DNA from 2 places in the Noviherbaspirillum agri genome. Region 1 is predicted to be linked to the other one. Evidence: predicted binding sites of a transcription regulator. Region 1 holds the regulator's gene; the other holds the start of a gene.
What was found. Region 1 encodes FNR, which switches genes on or off when oxygen is low (the NO sensors DNR and NnrR bind a similar motif). Its sites were predicted from a motif close to TTGATNNNNATCAA; they were not measured.

Region 1 (6,132 bases):
TGCCGTGTGCGGCGACCTCGACAAGCTCCTGTCTGAAACCCTGGCCTGCCTCGATCGCCAGTTCGGCATCCATCACGCCATGCTCCTGATGCTGGACGCACCAAGCGCCCGGCTCTACACCGTCGCCAGCATCGGCTATGAGCAATCCGGCGTGGGGTCGGAGATCCCGCTGGGGCAAGGCATCATCGGCGTGGCGGCACGGGAGCGTACGCCGATTCGCATCGGTCACATGAATTCCGAGTATGCCTATGGCCGGGCCATCCGCGAAAGCACGGCACACAGCGACTGGGCGAGTGCGCTCGAAACGCAGATCCCCTTCCCGGGCCTTGCCGAATCGCGCAGCCAGCTCGCCGTGCCGATTTCGGTGGCGCAGCGCCTCATCGGTGTGCTCTACGTCGAGAGCCCGCTGGATCTGCGTTTTACCTACGATGACGAAGACGCGCTGGTCAGCCTGGCCGGCCAGCTCGGCATGGCGATGCACCTGCTCCAGCACACCGCCGATATCGGCGACGAGAGTCCGCCCGCCCGTGCATCGATTTCAACGCCCGCCGGCAGTCCCCTGCTCGTGCGGCATTACCCGGAAAACGACAGCGTCTTTCTTGGCGACGACTACCTGATCAAGGGTGTGGCGGGATCCATCTTCTGGACGCTGCTGCGGGATTTTGCGGAGAAGCAGCGCACTGAATTCACGAACCGCGAATTGCGGCTGGACAGCCGTCTTCGCCTCCCCGATGTCAGCGACAATCTCGAAGCGCGCCTCATTCTGCTAAGCAAGCGCCTCATCGAACGGAATGCGCCGGTACGCATTGAAAAAACAGGACGCGGCCGCTTTCGCCTGCGCGTCGACAGGCCGGTGCAACTGCAGGAATCAGCCCGCTGAGGGCGTTTTTACGGTGACGACAGGCATCGTTTTTGTCCGCACTTTCCTAAAACTTCACTTAATTAATCTTAAAAAAACGCTAAGTAAAAAAAGCGCCGGTTTTCGACGGGCGCACCGCAGTAGACTTCGTCCCGATTCGGCACTCCGCACCTGCGTAGGCCCGATCCCAGCCTCTATCCCATTCCGATGAAGGACGATGATGAGCACCCACCATGCAGACAACAGCCCGGCCTCCATGCTCGAATGCATGATGCTGATCCGGGCCTATGAAGAAAGACTTGCGGCCATGCAGGCCGCAGGAAATCTCCCCGGCACGTGTACCGCCGTCGGCCAGGAAGCTTCCGCCGTCGGCGTCATACGCGCGCTGGCTCCCGCCGATCGCATCCTGACCAATCACCGTAGCGCGGGCCACCTCCTCGCGCGTGGCGCCGACCCCGGCCGCATGATGGCCGAAGTGATGGGCCGCAGCACCGGCTACTGCAAGGGCAAGAGCGGCTCCCTTCACATTTCCGCCAAAGACCTTGGCGTCATCCTGACGTCCACAATCGTCGGTGGAGAACTCTCGCTCGCGACCGGCGTCGCCCTGTCGATGTCGATGCTTGAACAGGACGGCATCGTCGCCTGTTTCTTTGGCGACGGCGCCGCGTGCGAAGGCATCTTCCATGAGTCGCTCAACTTGGCTGCGGTCTGGAAGCTGCCGATTCTCTATGTGTGCGAAAACAATCAGTGGCAGGCGTTTGTTCACCGTAAGGAAACGATGGTCGGCGACCACATCAGCGCGTGGGCCGCGCCTTATGGCATCGAGGCGCGCACGGTTGACGGCAACGACGTTGAGGCCGTCCATGCCGCAGCGATTGAAGCCGTCGCCCGTATCCGTGACACCGGCAAGCCCTTCCTACTTGAAACCTATACCTACCGCCTGCGCGGGCACTTCGAGCCGGATGACCAGGCCTACGTCGCCCCCGACGAACTCGCGGCATGGCGCACCAGGGATCCGGTTCTGGCGATGCAGCACAGACTGGTCGAACGAGGAGAAGCAAGCCCGGCGCACATCGTCGAGATGGAGCAACGGGTGGAAGCGGTGATTGAGCGCGCGGTAACGTTTGCCAGCGACTCACCCTTCCCGGCGCTATCCGAATTAACCAGCGATGTCTACGCATAAGGAGCGAAGCCATGCCACAAATGACTGTCAATGAAGCCGTCGGCCAGGCGCTCGCCGAAGAAATGCGCCGCGACCCGAGCGTACTGATATTCGGTGAGGGCGTCGCCACCAAACGCCCCGAGCTTGTGCGGGAGTTCGGCGAACTGCGGGTGCGCAACACGCCGCTGGCCGAGGGCATCATCGCAGGCACCGCGGCTGGCGCAGCCGCGACCGGGCTGCGCCCCGTGATCGACCTGCTTTTCGCCCCGTTCCTCTGCTTTGCCATGGAGGAGATCGTCAATAGCGCCGGCAAGCTGCGTTACATCTCGGGCGGGCAGTTCGAATTCCCGATGGTCGTCATCGCAATGACGGGCAGCGGCTGGGGCGTCGGCGCACAGCATAATCACAACCTCGAGGCCTGGTTCGTGCACAGCCCGGGCCTCAAGGTCGTCATGCCGTCTACTGCTGCAGACTTCAAAGGACTCCTCAAATCGGCCATCCGCGACAACAATCCGGTCCTGTTTTTCGTCGACATGCCGCTTGGCTACGTGCCGGGTGACGTGCCAGAGGGGGAACACAGCATTCCTCTCGGGAAGGCGGCCACCCGACGCGCCGGCGAAGACATCACCCTGATTTCCTACGCCAAGATGGTCGATACCTGCATGCAGGCGGCGGACCGGCTGGCGGACATCGGAGTCGATGCCGAAGTCATCGACCTGCGCTCCCTGAAACCGCTCGACGAGGAAGCGATTCTCGCCTCCGTGCGGAAGACAGGCCGCGTCCTTGTCGTGCACGAGGCAAGCCGGCTCTGCGGCGTCGGTGCGGAGGTTGCGGCCATCGTTGGCGAACACGCGTTTTCCACGCTCAAAGCACCTATCGTCCGTCTCACTGGCCCCGATGCACCGGCGCCTTCCAGCCACGTACTGGAGCAGGCTTTCATGCCTCAACCGGCAACGATCGTCAATGCAGCGCTCAGGATGATGAACCGCGAGGCGGCTGCCCATCAAAAAGCTGAAGCACAAATCGCATAACCACCGTCATAACCAACTTGAAGAGACACATCATGCGTACCTCAAATACCATCTATCCCACCTTCTCCACCGCCGGCATCATCTGGCTCAAGCTGGCGGTGGTCTACCTGATCATCGGCGTCGCCCTGGGTATTGGCATGGGCGCCAGTGAAGACTTCACCTTGCGCCCAGTCCATGCGCACATCAATCTGCTCGGATGGGCAACCATGGCCTTGGCCGGGCTTGTGTACAGCGTCTTTCCGACTGCCGGCACCGCCAGGCTCGCGCGCATCCATTTCTGGGCCACGAATATTTCTCTGCCCGCCATGTCCCTCGCGCTCACCTTCGTCCTGCTCGGATCGCGTCAGCTCATCCCCCTCCTTGCCGTCGCCGAGATCCTTGCAGCGCTTGGCATCCTTGCCTTTGCCGCGAATATCTTCATCAATTTGAGAAAAGACTGATTCGAGCCCGATTACCGATCCGGCATGGATTTGCCGCACGCTGGCTTCCCTCTCCCGCTTGTGGGAGGGGGCCGGGGAAAGGGCACAGTTCAACAAGGCACAGCCGAATCAATAAGAGCCCTGCTTGATACGAGGTTGGCGGCTACAAGCGTCAACCTCGAAATTGAGACCAACTCCATTCCCAAATCCGGGAATCCGCAATGCGTTGCAGCTGCTGCCATACGCTGCCACGTTGTGTTGTCACGCTGCCAAACTCAATGGCCTTCGGTCCTGCGCGAGCCGAATACGCCTTAAAATAGCGGTCGATCGTTCGTCAGCACTACTGACAGCACCCCGCAATCAATCCTCGCTTCACAATCCCTGATTTCAAAATACGTGCTTGGTACGGGATTTGCATCACTATTCTTGATTTCGCTCAATTAATGAGTCGAATGGCCACTGTGGCTTTGATGTGAACTGGACAACGAGCACAACTATGATTCTGCATCGCATGAACTTCTCTGACATGACCCAGACGGTTCCGTCTACCTCGTCCGCAGGCAACGTGCAGGACTTGCGCACTCGCTGCTCCGCTTGCAGCATGCATCAGCTTTGCCTGCCGATGGGACTCGGTGCCTCTGACATGGACAAGCTCGACCAGATCATCGGCCGCCGCCGCAAGGTGCCGAAAGATACGCACCTGTACCGCGTGGGCGACCCGTTCACCAATCTGTATGCAATCCGGCTCGGGCATTTCAAGACGCATCAGATCAATCCAAGCGGCGACCAGCAAATCACCGGTTTCCAGATGGCGGGAGAACTGCTCGGCATGGACGCCATCAGCACCGACCGCCATCATTGCAACGCCATTGCGCTCGAAGATAGCGAAGTGTGCGAAATCCCGTTCGCTCGCCTGGAAGCCCTCTTCGCCGAGATGCCGACCTTGCTGCATCATTTCCATCGCATGATGAGCCAGGAAATCACACGCGAACAAAGCGTTATGCTCCTGCTGGGAAATATGCGTGCGGAACAACGTTTTGCCGCCTTCCTCTCCAACCTATCGTCACGCTATTCCGTCCGCGGGTATTCGTCGACGACCTTCCAGCTGCGCATGACGCGCGAGGAAATCGGCAACTACCTCGGCCTGACGATTGAAAGCATCAGCCGCCTCCTGTCCAAGTTCAAGAAGCAAGGCTGGATCAAAGTCAATAACCGCGAACTGGAACTGCTCGATACGGCAACCCTGAAAGCAGTTGCTGCCGGCACCCGTACCTGCAGCTGAGCACCGGATCCCGCCGAAGGACTCGCTCCCCCTGACCTTCGCTCACAGCTGGTCAGGCGGAACGCGCTGTGTCAGATTTTCGAAAAACTGCCGCATCAAGCGGCAGTCCACTCCCCGGCAGGGTTTGCCTGCACAGGGGCGGAACCATTAACCGAATTTCCGATGCAATAGAGTTAGAGTGGAGTGTTCCGCTCGTTCGGTGTACCGATCAGGTAACACGTCAACATACTGGCCAGGGAACAGAATAGCCAGAAGATAAAGAAGCCGATGGTATACGCTGCCATCGGAGTCAAATCGATATCACTGCCCACAAGCGACAGGTCGTTCGGATCAAAGAGGGAAAAGAAGAAACCTTCTGCGACTATTGCCACCAGGAACGACGGCCACAAGACGACCATCAACAGTCGCGTCATCACACTACCCTCCTTTCAACTTGAAACGGATGTATTTAGCAAAAGTACATCATAAACGTTCAATCAGACAACATTTGCACACGCATAACTTCTCGATACTGGGAATTATGTTCGAGATTCCGGGAATGCGCAGAGAGGGTTGATTTTCTGTCGTGAACGAGAAGGACAGAGAGGAAGGAAACGAACGTCGTGGCGAGACCATTGCTCTCGCCACGCGTTAATCAATGTGGAACGGTAATCGGGTGGAGCGTGATCTGGGGTTCCTGCGGCCAGGCCCAGACACCATTGAGCCGCCAGTCCCGATGCTCCCCTTCGATCAGGATCTGCCAACGAGCCATATCCAGCATAGGAAGCGCAACCGAAAAATTGCCGCTCTGGTCCGGCTGGGCGACCAGCTTGAGGTCCTTTTCCGGCCGTGTGGAATGAATGAGGCTGATAGACAGTTTGTCAGCACGCCCTTCAAGCCCCCGTACAGTCCCGGCCAGCATGCTGGCCGCCGCATCATACCGGACCTCTGCCTCGAGCTGCATTTCTGCCGCAACACGGTCGCGGCTCAGGTCCTGGTTGATCGCCTTGCCCTGCTTGTAATAATCATCCACGACCAAGGCATCAGGCCGCGATACCGCAAGCCATGTCGTATAGATCCCTGCGAGGACCACCACAAACGGCCCCAGCATCAACAGCCAGGGCCAAGGATGTCTGTACCAGGGTTTTATGTCGCCAGAGTTACCTGGAATTGATGTCTTGACTTGCATACGGCTCTCCAATGAGATGCTGCAACGGCCGCTTAACGCGGCACGATGAACACAGCTTTTTCCCTGACATGCAAACGCTCTTCGTCAAGCGCCTGCAACTCGAAGGCAATCTTGTTAGACCCTTTTTCGCCCTTGCCGTGCGCGACGCGTACACGCACCGGTACAGCCCGGGAGGTCGTGCCATCCAGCTCCACTTCATCGGGTGAGGCCA
Region 2 (6,132 bases), on a different contig from region 1:
GTAACCGCAACGACTAGAATGATGCCCTCGAACTGGAAATGTTTCGTATGGTCTACCACTCCGTATCGTTTCCTGAGTAATGCATTGACAGGTTAAATAAGTGACACAGAAGCAGATTGCGGTAGTCGGCGGAGGCGTTGTAGGCGTTTGCACGGCCTATTTCCTTGCAGCCGCGGGACATGAGGTCGTCGTCATCGAACGGCATCAGAACGTGGCCCAGGAGGCCAGCTTTGCCAATGCTGGCATCGTCGCCCCGGGATATGCGACACCATGGGCTGCTCCTGGCATGCCGCGCAAGATCCTCTCCCGCCTCCTCCGTTCGGAGGCTCCTGTGATGCTGAAGCCGACCATGGATCGTGCGACCTGGCGCTGGGTGCGCAGATGGCTGTCGGAATGCGAGCTCGACCGCTACCGCATCAACAAGGCCAGGATGCAGCGCATTGCTTTCTACAGTCGCGATGTCCTCCGCGAGTTGCGGGAGTTTCATCAGATCGAATACGAGCAAACCCAGGGTGTGCTTCAATTGTTTCGCACCGAAAAAGACAAGCGGATGGCGTCCCACAGCATTGCGCTGCTTGAGGAGAATGGCGTTCCGCATCAGGTTCTCGACGCTGACGGCGCGCGCGCCATTGAACCCGCATTGTCTTCGCATTCCTCTTTAGCGGGTGCGCTGTATCTGCCGCAGGATGAAGCCGGCAATTGCCCGCTATTCGCAAAGCGGCTGAAGCAGATTGCGAGCTCCCTCGGCGTGCAGTTCCATTTCGCCTCTACCGTCCATGCCATCGAGCCCGAAACGCATGGTGTGGGACTGCGCATTGACAACAACCGTTTTTCTGCAGACGCCGTTGTTGTGGCCGCAGGCGTAGAGAGTGCTCAACTGCTCAGGCCATTGGGAATTGACATTCCCCTCTATCCTGTCAAAGGTTACTCAGCTACGGCATCGCTCAGGAACTTCGAGCATGCGCCTCAGGCGGCCCTTCTTGATGAAGCATACAAAGTCGCGATTACGCGGCTGGGCAGCCGGATCCGGATTGCAGGCACGGCGGAGATCGGCTCCTCCGGCACAGAGTTGAATGAACGCGCGATACGCACACTGATCAAGGTCGGCAGCGACTGGTTTCCCGATGCGGCAAATTACGCGAAAGCGAACTTCTGGTGCGGTGCACGCCCCATGTTGCCGGACGGTGCGCCACTGCTGGGCGCGACACCGGTGCGCAACGTCTATGTCAACATCGGCCACGGTTCGAACGGCTGGGCGATGGCAGCCGGCTCTGGCAAAGTGGTCGCAGACATCGTTTCCGGTGTGACGCCCGAAATCGACATGGATGGACTGACGATGTCGCGCTATGGATAAGGTCGACTGCGTGGTCATCGGCGCGGGCGTGGTCGGCCTCGCCGTCGCTCGCTCCCTTGCCCTCGCTGGGCGCGAAGTGCTCGTTCTCGAAAAACATCCCGCGATCGGTATGGAGACCAGCTCCCGCAATAGCGAAGTGATCCATGCCGGACTCTACTATCCGGCGGGAAGCCTGAAGGCGAAGCTTTGTATAAAGGGGCGCGATGCCCTCTACGATTACTGCGAGCGGAGAGCGATCTCCTATCGTCGTTGCGGCAAACTCATCGTCGCCACATCGGATTCGCAGCTGGACAAGCTGTCAGCCATTCATGCACAAGCACTGACAAACGGTTGCCATGAAGTGAGTTGGATCAGCGGGCAGGAGGCAAAAGCACTGGAACCCGCCCTCAACTGCGTTGCCGCGCTCCACTCCCCGAATACCGGCATTTTCGACACTCACGCCTACATGCTCGCGTTGCAGTCCGATGCGGAGCATGTCGGCGCCCTCTTCGCTTTTAACAGCGAGGTGGGTGAAGGGTGCGTAACTGTGGAAGGGCTCGCCATGCAGGTACGATCACCTGATGGGAGCGAGACGGAAGTATTGGCAAACACTGTCATCAATTGCGGCGGATTGTGGGCACCGCAGCTTGCCGCGGCAATTCGGGGCCTGGACCGGAAGAGTATTCCGACGCCACATTTCGTGAAGGGCAACTATTACACACTCGCAGGCAAGGCGCCCTTTTCGCACCTTGTGTACCCGGTGCCCGAAGTCGGTGGTCTTGGCGTACATCTCACACTCGATCTTGGCGGGCAGGCTCGTTTTGGCCCTGACGTCGAGTGGCTGAAGCATGACGGCGGCGAGCTTGACTACACCGTCGATCCGCGACGTGCTGACAGGTTTTACCAGGAGATACGTGCCTATTGGCCGGACTTGGCCGACGGTGCATTGCAGCCGGCTTATTCCGGCGTACGCCCGAAAATCAGCGGCCCGGATTCACCAGCTGCCGATTTCCTGTTTTCCTCACATGGAACGCACCATTACCTCGGCTTGTATGGAATCGAATCCCCCGGCCTGACGGCTTCCCTCGCTATCGCCGAACATGCTACGGCGATGGTAATTCCAGAATAAAAACGGGCACACCATTATTTGGCATGCCCGCAATACTACGAACTCAATTGTTAGCTGGACGGCTTAAGCTGTAACCAGGAAGTCGATCACGATTTCACCCGGCTCACGCTGCACGTAGGCGATCTTCACGCGAGAACCGAAGTAACCATTGATCTGTGAAAGCAACGGGAGTGGATCATGGTCGTTGCAGAACCGCATTGTCTCACCCGGCTCAAGCGCATCAAGGGCGCCGAAGATCGCGGCATGCCTGAACCGTTTCGCGATTCCGCGCGCATCGAACGGGTAAATTCCGCCTGCCATCTGTGGATGAGAACAATCATGTGCCATGTCAAAAGCTCCTTCGCATAAAAAACGTCGTGGGATCGCAGGTCGTTCTGCCGAATCCAGTGGTATCGGATCCGCAACCAACTTAAGATTCATTTTAAATGAAGCTTTTAATTGATGCAAACCAAATCCATCTTTGGCGCAAGTCGTGGCATTGGTCGCAACAGCTCGCATATATTCGCGGTGAATGAGTTGGCATAGAATGCAATACCATTGCGCCAACACTTCTGCATATGGAATCCGCCTCGATGCTCTCCTCTACCACGCTATATCAGGTTGCCGAAATTCGTGCGATTGAAGAGTCAGCACGGGTACAGCTACCTGCAGGTACATTGATGCAGCGAGCGGGAGACGCTGCTGCTCGTGTTGCGTTGAAGTTGCATTCCGAGTCGCGACAAGGAGCGCCGGTGCTCGTACTCGCCGGCCCGGGCAATAACGGCGGCGATGCGCTGGAAACGGCCTTTCATCTCGCGAATTCCGGCGTGGAGGTCGTAATCCTGTTATGTGCAGACGCGAAGCGTCAGCCGGAGGACTTGCAGCGCGCGCTTGCCAGGGCGAGAAGCACTACCGCTCGCTTTCTTGAACCGACCATCGACGCAGTAAATGCTCAACAGTGGTCCCTCGTCATCGACGGCCTTTTCGGGATTGGTCTTGCGCGCCCCATCTCCGGGGAGATCCGCTCTTTGGTCACAACCATCAATCGCCTATCCTGCCCTGTCCTTGCGCTTGATGTCCCGAGCGGGCTCGATGCCGATACGGGGAACATCGTAGGAGACGCAGGTGTGGGGGTTCGTGCGACACATACGATCACATTCATCGGCGACAAGCCTGGTTTGCATACTTGCAATGGGCGTGATTACGCGGGAGAGGTTGAAGTCGCTGATCTGGAAATCGCCCCAGAGCTGCTCCCATCAGCGACGGCATTTTTGAACAGTCCGGACGCCTTTTCTCCTTTTTTGCGCCGTCGTCCGCACAATTCCCACAAGGGCAGCTTCGGAGACATCATCATTGTCGGCGGTGCGCATGGCATGGCCGGTGCGCCGATTCTGGCGGCACGTGCGGCCGCAATGAGCGGCGCAGGACGGGTATTTGCAGCGTTTATCGATCAGCCCCCGCCCTATGACAGCGCCCAGCCGGAACTGATGTGCCGCTATGCGCCCGACATGGAATTCTCTGGCGCAACAATCGCCGCCGGCCCGGGGCTCGGCACCTCACAGATGGCCCGTGACATCCTCTCGAAGGTTTTGCATACGCTTTCGCCGATTGTGCTGGATGCTGACGCCCTAAACCTGATTGCGGTCGATCCTGGACTTCAGCAGGAACTTGTGCAACGTCGCGCTGAAACGATCATTACGCCGCATCCACTTGAAGCGGCACGACTGCTGGGTGCGACATCCAAAGAGGTACAGGCGAACCGGCCTCGTGCAGCGGTGAATCTAGCACGTAGATTGAATGCAATCACTGTATTAAAAGGATCGGGAAGCATCATCGCAAAACCCGATGGCACCATATACATCAACCCCACGGGCAATCCGGCATTGGCAACCGCCGGCACCGGCGACGTTCTTGCCGGTATTTGCGGTGCCTTGGTTGCGCAATCATTTCCTGCCTGGAACGCCGCACTCGCAGCTACCTGGCTACACGGACAAGCTGCGGACACATTGACGGCTCAAGGAACAGGCCCAATCGGCATGACCGCCAGCGAACTCCTCCCCTGTGTCAGGACGATTTTGAACCAGCTCACATCGCGATACGCGCCGTACCGGCCACTACCTGACTGACCTGCGCCCTCACGACTTGGCCGGCATAACAGCAATTCTCCACACGAGGTCGAAGCGCTCACCATAGTTCTGGATCAGACCTCAGGCCATCAGGCGACCCGCGGCAATCGTAATAACACGCTTGCAGCGGGCTGCAATGGAAGAATCATGGGTGACGAGCACCAAGGTTGAGCTACGTTCCTCATTCAGCTCAAACATTAGTTTGATAACCGCCTCCCCGGTAGCCGCATCAAGGCTGCCAGTCGGTTCGTCGGCAAACAGCAGCGGAGGTTCCGTCACAAACGCGCGCGCCAGGGCGACCCGCTGCTGCTCCCCGCCTGAGAGGTATTTGGGGTAGTGCCGCAGGCGACTGGAAAGACCAACGCGGCCGAGCATTGCCTCCGCCTTCTCCCTGGCCCGCTCGTCTCGCCTTAATTCGAGCGGGAGCATGACGTTCTCCAGAGCGGTCAGGTGTGCAAGCAACTGAAAGGACTGAAACACAAAACCAAGCTTCGCTTGACGCAAACCGGCGCGGCCGTCTTCATCCAGTGCAAAAATATCGACTCCATCGAGCTTCACCGTGCCCTCGGAAGGAGTATCAAGGCCAGCGAGAAGGCCTAGCAAGGTTGATTTGCCCGAGCCCGATGCACCGACAACTGCAAGCGTCTCGCCGGGCTGCACGGTAAAATCAATGTCACGCAAAATCGTCAGTTCACCGGTCGCATCCGCAACGCGTTTACTCAGGTGAATGACTTCAATGGCCGCTGGTAAGGAGGAAGGTGAACTCATGCAGAATGACGTTAAGCGATCGACAAAGGGATCTTGGTACTGGAGGCGAATGCTGCGGCAGCTGACGGCGTTCACGCTCTTCTTGTTAGCAACAACCGCCTATTCTGCATCAAATACAGTGCTTGTGCTCGGCGACAGCCTTTCCGCGGAATACGGCCTTACCCGGGGAAGCGGATGGGTTCCTCTTCTCGAAAAGCGCCTGAAAGACGAAAGAATCAATGCATCGATCGTCAACGCCAGCATCAGCGGTGAAACGACTGGTGGCGGCAGGGTCCGCCTCCCCGCGCTGTTGGAGCGCCATCAGCCCGATGTGGTGATCATCGAGCTTGGGGCAAACGACGGCCTGCGCGGTCTGCCGCTTAGTGCAGCGGAGGCCAATCTCCGCACCATGATTACGGAATCACGTAGCGCGAAAGCCAAGGTCCTCCTTGTTGGAATGCAACTTCCTCCAAACTACGGAAAGGAATATACCGAGAAGTTCATTACCCTCTTTTCGAGCCTTGCCCGCTCAACCGGGACGCCTTTAGTACCTTTTCTCCTGCATGGAATCGCTGACCAGCCACACATGTTTCAGTCTGATCGGATTCATCCCGCTGCGGAAGCGCAGCCAATCATGCTGGAGAACATCTGGCCGTTCCTGAAACCACTCTTGGCCAAATAAAAGCAGGAACAGATTGACCCGTCCTGCTATAGGTTGACGGTTAAGCAGGGTAAATTGTCTGTCTGATCGCTCCTTTGAAACGCCCGATGCACTGCATCGGGCGTTTTGTATTGGAGGGCCAGGTGCGGACGCTCCC

Region 2: the regulator FNR is predicted to act here: its motif matches at 2,901-2,914, upstream of ACYVIA_RS02485 (DUF2249 domain-containing protein).

The regions. Positions count from the first base shown of each region.
Region 1 is NZ_BAAGWA010000011.1:111,094-117,225, forward strand. Features, by position in the region: gene ACYVIA_RS17250 (GAF domain-containing protein) at 1-880, shown strand, start outside; gene ACYVIA_RS17255 (thiamine pyrophosphate-dependent dehydrogenase E1 component subunit alpha) at 1,077-2,042, shown strand; gene ACYVIA_RS17260 (alpha-ketoacid dehydrogenase subunit beta) at 2,054-3,052, shown strand; gene ACYVIA_RS17265 (hypothetical protein) at 3,085-3,492, shown strand; gene fnr (fumarate/nitrate reduction transcriptional regulator Fnr) at 3,998-4,753, shown strand; gene ACYVIA_RS17275 (hypothetical protein) at 4,927-5,166, opposite strand; gene ACYVIA_RS17280 (FixH family protein) at 5,388-5,921, opposite strand; gene ccoG (cytochrome c oxidase accessory protein CcoG) at 5,954-6,132, opposite strand, start outside.
Region 2 is NZ_BAAGWA010000001.1:576,674-582,805, reverse strand. Features, by position in the region: gene ACYVIA_RS02495 (D-amino acid dehydrogenase) at 101-1,354, shown strand; gene ACYVIA_RS02490 (NAD(P)/FAD-dependent oxidoreductase) at 1,347-2,462, shown strand; gene ACYVIA_RS02485 (DUF2249 domain-containing protein) at 2,526-2,789, opposite strand; gene ACYVIA_RS02480 (NAD(P)H-hydrate dehydratase) at 3,035-4,567, shown strand; gene ACYVIA_RS02475 (ABC transporter ATP-binding protein) at 4,649-5,335, opposite strand; gene ACYVIA_RS02470 (arylesterase) at 5,385-5,996, shown strand; partial or broken gene ACYVIA_RS02465 (IS3 family transposase) at 6,023-6,132, opposite strand, start outside.